Regions from separate parts of the Bradyrhizobium sp. LeoA1Lang genome, predicted to be linked through region 1. Evidence: predicted binding sites of a transcription regulator. Region 1 holds the regulator's gene; the other holds the start of a gene.

Region 1 (3,404 bases):
GGCCGAGCGCGTTCACCGCGACGCCGGAGGTGAAGTCGAGATAACGCTCGCCTTTGGTCGAGATCAGCCAACAGCCTTCGCCGCGTTCGAAGCCGAGATCGGCCCTGGCAAAAACGGGAAGCAGATGCGACGTGGCGCTGTCGGTCATGGCGATCACTGAAGGGTTTTAGACAAGCCTTTCAGATGAGCCCTGGCGGCGTGCAGCGATGCAGACACGCGGCTGGAGCTCATCCAGCGAAAACAAAACGTGCCGCCTTTGCAGGGCGGCACGTAAAGGCATTCTATGCGCGCGGCGGGCGCTGTCAATCGCCACGAAGCCGCCAGGCTGCGCTGCAAAGTACCGGGTAATCCGCGGGTTTCCAGTGTAGTGGAAAAGCCCGATTGCAATCCCTAAATGTCGGAACATGTGGACGCATAGGCGCGGACTCTTGCGCCAGAGTCACGCCATATTGTAGCGTCTGGCCTGTCGGGTACGACATCTCGTGCGGCAGTTTTGATCCCTAGAGTCCTTTGTGTGCGGCGTACACGTTCGGGTGCGGTTTTCGTGCCCGGCGAGCCTTAAGGGATTCTGCCCGCAGGGATTTTTGAGATTAGGCATCGCAGCGCTGTCCCAGGATCGGCCGGCGCAACGCGAAGGGAAAGATGCGATGACGGTATTGACCTGGTCCGACGAACGCGTCGAGCAATTGAAGAAGCTCTGGGAAGCCGGGCTCTCGGCCAGCCAGATCGCAGCGGAACTCGGCAACGTGACGCGCAATGCAGTGATCGGCAAGGTGCACCGGCTCGGCCTCTCGGGCCGCGCCAAGAGTCCTGCTGCAGCCGCGCCGCGGCAGCGCAAGGCGCGTCCCGCACAGCCGATGATGCGCGTAGCGCGGCCGGTCTCCCGCGGCAACACCGCACTCGCCCACGCCTTCGAGGTGGAGGTGGAAGCGGACCCTATCGCCTACGACAATGTGGTGCCGATGAGCCAGCGGCTGTCGCTGCTCGAATTGAACGAGGCCACCTGCCACTGGCCGGTCGGCGATCCCTCGAGCCCGGAATTCTTCTTCTGCGGCGGCAAGGCGCTTCCCGGCCTGCCCTATTGCGCGCACCACTCCCGCGTCGCCTACCAGCCGGCAGCGGACCGCCGCCGTCCGACGGTCAAGCCGTCACACGGCAAGTAAGCCGACGACAGATCGTAGCCCGGGTGAAGCGCAGCGTAACCCGGCAATGCTGTATCGGCAGGTCCAAATTTCCCCGGGTTACGCTTCGCTGCACCCGGGCTACGGATTGAGGTCGCCGAGTTACGACTGCTCGGCCTTCGCGAAGCGATCATCCAGCGCGTAGCCCGCGCCGCGGACGGTGCGGATCGGGTCCTGCTCGCGGCCGGGATTGAGCAATTTGCGCAGGCGGCCGATGTGGACGTCGACGGTGCGCTCGTCGATATAGATGTCGCGCCCCCAGACGCTGTCGAGCAACTGCTCGCGGCTGAACACGCGGCCGGGATGCTCCAGGAAGAACTCCAGCAGGCGATATTCGGTCGGGCCGAGATCGATCGGACGGCCCGAGCGCGCGACGCGACGCTTCTCGCGGTCGAGCTCGATGTCGCCATAGGTGAGCACGGTGGCGAGCCGCTCCGGACTTGCCCGACGCAACAGGCCCTTCACCCGCGCCAGCAGTTCAGGCACCGAGAACGGCTTGACGATGTAGTCGTCGGCGCCGGTCGCCAGTCCCCTCACGCGCTCGCTTTCCTCGCCGCGCGCGGTCAGCATGATGATCGGGAGCTGCTTGGTCTCCGGCCGCGCCCGTAGACGGCGGCACAGCTCGATGCCGGAGAGTCCCGGCAGCATCCAGTCGAGCACGACAAGGTCGGGAATGCGTTCCTTGAGCCTTGTGTCCGCATCATCTCCACGGGCGACCGTTTCGACATCATAGCCTTCTGCATCGAGATTGTAGCGCAACAGCGTCGTCAGCGCTTCTTCGTCTTCGACCACCAGAATGCGTGCGCTCATCGGCTTGGCTTCTCCTATAGCGGGATGACTCTCTGCCTGAATCGTCATCCCACTCTTCCTTTGATGTTTTGAGCAGGATCTTCTTCGGAAAACCGGCTTCGACTTTCCTGGATGTGCTCTAGTTGCCCGGAACGGTCGTGGCGAACGTCGTCATATCCCCCTTCGGCCGCTTGTCGGTCATCTGCTGACCCTCGATCATGTAGAACACCGTCTCCGCGATGTTGGTGGCGTGGTCGCCGATCCGCTCGATGTTCTTGGCGCAGAACATCAGGTGGATGCAGAACGAGATGTTGCGCGGATCTTCCATCATGTAGGTGAGGAGCTCCCGGAACAGCGAGGTGCAGATCGCGTCCACCTCCTCGTCGCTCTTCCAGACGTTCATCGCGGCCGGCAGATCGTGCGCGGCATAAGCGTCGAGCACGGACTTGACCTGCGACAGCACGAGGTCGGTCATGTGCTCCAAGCCGCGGATCAGCTTCAGCGGCTGGAAGTCGTTCTCCAGCGCGGCGACGCGCTTGCCCATGTTCTTGGCGAGGTCGCCGATCCGCTCGAGGTCGGTCGCCACCCGCATCGCGCCGACGATCTCGCGCAGGTCGACGGCCATCGGCTGGCGGCGGGCGATCGTCAGCACGGCGCGCTCTTCGATCACGCGCTGCAGGCTGTCGATCTCGATGTCGGAAGCGACGACACGCTTGCCGAGCGCAATGTCGCGGCGGATCAGCGCATCGACGGATTCGGTGATCATCCGTTCGACCAGCCCGCCCATCTCCGCGACCAGACGGGTCAGTTCCTGAAGATCGCTGTCGAACGCCTTGGCGGTATGTTCAGAAGCCATGATGTCCCTCCTCAACCGAACCGGCCGGTGATGTAGTCCTGGGTGCGACGATCGCTCGGCGAGGTGAAGATCTTGCTGGTGTCGTCGAACTCGATCAGTTCGCCCAGATACATGAACGCGGTCTTGTCGGAGACGCGCGCCGCCTGCTGCATGTTATGCGTGACGATCGCGATCGTGTAGTCCTCCGACAGCTCCTGGATCAGTTCCTCGACCTTGGCGGTCGAAATCGGATCGAGCGCCGAGCAGGGCTCGTCGAACAGGATCACTTCGGGCCGCACCGCAACCGTGCGAGCGATGCACAGACGCTGCTGCTGGCCGCCGGAGAGGCTCAGGCCGGAGGCATTGAGCTTGTCCTTGACCTCGTTCCACAGCGCGCCGCCGCGCAGCGCTTTCTCGACTCGGCCGTCCATTTCGGATTTCGAGATCTTCTCGTAAAGGCGGATGCCGAAGGCGATATTCTCATAGATCGTCATCGGGAACGGCGTCGGCTTCTGGAACACCATTCCGATCCGCGCCCGCAGCAGGTTGAGGTCGAGCTTGGGGTCGAGGATGTTGGTCTGGTCCAGCATCAGTTGGCC
Region 2 (3,404 bases), on a different contig from region 1:
GCGCGATTGCCGAGCGTGCGGCGATCACCGGCGCACTCTCGCTCTACCTGAACTTCATCAACCTGTTCACGCTGCTTCTGCAGCTCCTCGGACAGCGCGACTAAGCGCCTCCGGATAGCCAACGATCGAAGCCCCGGCCTCACCGCCGGGGCTTTTCGTTTGCGCGCTCAGTCCGCCATGCCGGGGCTCGTTCCCGGGCATCCACGTCCTTTGTGACCATGGGCGAGAAAGGCGTGGATGGCCCGGTCAAGCCCGGCCATGACGGATAACGAGAGCGTTGCTCCCCGGAAACCTGCTGCTATCTTGCCGCCATGTCCGCCGCCGAGATCAGGCCCGCCACTGAGGCCGACCTTCCCTCCGTCACTGCGATTTACGAGCACGCCGTGCGCTTCGGCACCGCGACGTTCGAGCTGGTCCCGCCGGACCTTTCGGAGATGACGCGCCGCTTCAGGGCGCTGACAGATGGCGGCTTTCCCTATTTCATCGCCGTCCTTGACGGACGCGTGGTCGGCTATGCCTATGCCGCCGCCTACCGCCCGCGTCCGGCCTATCGCTTCACGGTGGAGAATTCGATTTATCTGGATCCCTCGATCCACCGCCGCGGCGTCGGCCTGCAACTGCTGCAGCGGCTGATCAGCGAATGCGAGGCGCGCGGCTACCGGCAGATGATCGCGGTGATCGGGGACTCCGCCAACGCCGGCTCGATCGGCGTTCACCTCAAGACCGGCTTCACGCTGATCGGAACCCACCCGAGCGTCGGCTTGAAGTTCGGCCGCTGGCTCGACACGGTGATGATGCAGCGCGCGCTCGGCGCCGGCGCGACCACGGTGCCCTCAGAGGATCCGGGACGGCGTTAGCTCTCCGTCATTCCGGGGCGCGCGTAAGCGCGAACCCGGAATCCAGAGGTTGGTGAGAGCTCAATTTGCCGCACGAGATTCCGGGTTCGCTTCGCGCCCCGGAATGACGGACGCGCCGGCCTTAAACGACCGCCAGCCTGCGGTCGATCACGAGCAGCACGCGCTCCAGCTCATGGCCGCGGCGCAGGATCAGGCCGGTCGCCGAGATCACGCTGTACATGCCCTGCTTGCGGGCGAGCCGCGGGTCCTTCTCGATTCGATAGATCGGGACTTCGGAGGAGCGGCGGAACACCGAGAATACGGCGCGCTCCTTGAGGAAGTCGATGGCGTAATCGCGCCACTCGCCATCGGCGACCATGCGGCCATAGAGATTGAGGATCCGATTGAGTTCGAGACGATTGAACGTGACGCGGTTCTGTAGCGGGCTGGTGGCGGCGGGCCGCGCCGCCGCGCGAAGCCCGCTTGGATCGGTGTCCTCCGATATCAATATCATCAAGCGCCTCCTGTCATCCGGCTGACATGATTGCGCTAACCGGCCAGCGCCGCAAGGGTTCGCAGCCGGCCGCGCGACATATGGGAAAATTTTCCAGGGGTCACAGTATCGTTAGAAAGAATCATATTGCTGCCCCACTTCCGCCCATCGCCCGCCCCGCTACCCTGCGACAAGGAAATCCTGCGTTGGCCCGGTTCTTTCGGTTCCGGATTCCTCAGCCCCCAGCCCCCCGGGGCCGTCGGAGCCGGGCCTGTTCGCAGGGGAGTTAACTCCCTTTTGACTGGGCCAACGAGAGTTGGTCCTTTTCTTTTTTGGGGTTCCCTCGCGATACGTCATTCCGGGGCGCGCGCCAGCGTGAACCTGGAATCTGGAAGTGATGCGCGAGATTCCGGGTTCGCGCGATGCGCGCGCCGGAATGACAAAGTGTGGTGGGTTTGATCCTAGGCCTTACCGCAGCAGCGTCATGGCCGCGCCGAGCATCGGGCCGGGCTTGTCGCGATTGCCGTCCTGGACATAGACAACGGCGGCATCCACACCTTCACGCGTGATGTTCTCGATCGGCACGGTCCAGCTTCCCGCGCTGCCGTTCCAGTCGCCGACCTTCAGGAGATTACGCACCACGTTGTGGTAGGTGATCTCTTGGCCGCGATTCTCGCCGCGCCCGATCGAGATCGGCACCGCCTTGGAGATCGAGCAGATCCAGACTTCGCCATGCTTGACGCGCGGCCCGTTGCTCGCAGCCACCGAGACATTGATCTGCTTGCCGGACAGCGACATCGTCACCGGCACCGACATCACGCCCTCAGTCGCGGTATCCTTGATCGCAGTCTCGATGCCGACGCGATCGCTGCCAATCACCTTCGCTGAGCCGTTAACGATAACTTGCGGCGTGTAGACGTCGCGGTCGCCGCGCACATGCGAATAGGCTTTCTGGCGCGCACTGAAGCGCGAATCGGCCAGCGTGTCCTTCCACCCTAGATAATCCCAGTAGTCGATCGGCATGCTGAGCGCGATGACATCAGGGTCCTTGGCGAGTTCGCCGATGATCTTGTCGGCGGGCGGACAGGACGAACAACCTTGCGAGGTGAAGAGCTCGACGACCGCACGCGGATCGGCGTGAGCAGGTCGGATGATCGCGATAATGGCGCAAACACTGAGCGCACCGGACCAAAGCGAAAGACGATTATAGGCCATCATCGCTGTCATAGTGAGAACCGATCGTGATGATTTCCATCCGTACTTGTACGGGGCATGAGAGACGACCCTGAAGAGTGTGTATGCCCCTGACGTGCGAAAGCGGCCTTTTTCATAGGCCGCCCGCATTTTCCTAGCCATTCACGTAGCAGTGAGGCACCGATCACAAATCCGCGTTAGGCCGCGAGCTTGCGCAGCACATAGTGCAGGATGCCGCCGTTGCGATAGTAATCGAGCTCATCGAGCGTATCGATGCGACAAAGCAGCGGGACATGCTGCACCGAGCCATCGCTGGAGGTGACGTCCGCCGTCAGCATCTGACGCGGCTTCAAATCGCCCTGCAAGCCACGAATCGTGACCTTCTCGTCGCCCTTGATGCCCAGCGACTGCCACGACGTGCCCGGCTCGAAGGTGAGTGGCAGCACACCCATGCCGACCAGGTTGGAGCGATGGATGCGCTCAAAGCTCTGGCAGATCACTGCGCGAACACCGAGCAGGCGGGTGCCCTTGGCAGCCCAGTCGCGCGAGGAGCCGTTGCCGTACTCGGCGCCGGCGAACACAACGAGCGGCACGCCTTCCGCCTGGTACTTCATCGCGGCATCGTAGATCGACATCTGCTCGCCGTCGGGCCAGTGCTTGGTATTTCCGCCTTCCGGAATGTTGCCGTCGGCGCCCTTGAGCATGAAGTTCTTGATGCGGATATTGGCAAAGGTGCCGCGCATCATGACCTCATGGTTGCCGCGCCGCGTGCCGTACTGGTTGAAGTCGGCGGGCCGCACCTGATGCTCGCTCAAGAATTTACCGGCGGGCGAAGTCAGCTTGATCGAACCGGCCGGCGAGATGTGGTCGGTCGTGATCTT

Evidence for each region. The regulator PhoB, encoded in region 1, activates phosphate uptake and scavenging genes when phosphate is short. The targets are predictions, from matches to a motif close to TGTCATNNANCTGTCAT.
Region 2: a site for PhoB is predicted at 1,362-1,378, ahead of ACZYOF_RS22395 (DUF2794 domain-containing protein). Genes of this name have one in related genera too.

What each region holds. Positions count from the first base shown of each region.
Region 1 is NZ_JBVAPG010000011.1:2,152-5,555, forward strand. Features, by position in the region: gene ACZYOF_RS06235 (acetylornithine transaminase) at 1-148, opposite strand, end outside; gene ACZYOF_RS06240 (GcrA family cell cycle regulator) at 648-1,163, shown strand; gene phoB (phosphate regulon transcriptional regulator PhoB) at 1,284-1,991, opposite strand; gene phoU (phosphate signaling complex protein PhoU) at 2,110-2,826, opposite strand; gene pstB (phosphate ABC transporter ATP-binding protein PstB) at 2,838-3,404, opposite strand, start outside.
Region 2 is NZ_JBVAPG010000067.1:36,376-39,779, forward strand. Features, by position in the region: gene ACZYOF_RS22385 (Bax inhibitor-1/YccA family protein) at 1-104, shown strand, start outside; gene ACZYOF_RS22390 (GNAT family N-acetyltransferase) at 312-857, shown strand; gene ACZYOF_RS22395 (DUF2794 domain-containing protein) at 979-1,350, opposite strand; gene ACZYOF_RS22400 (DUF1223 domain-containing protein) at 1,798-2,556, opposite strand; gene acnA (aconitate hydratase AcnA) at 2,721-3,404, opposite strand, start outside.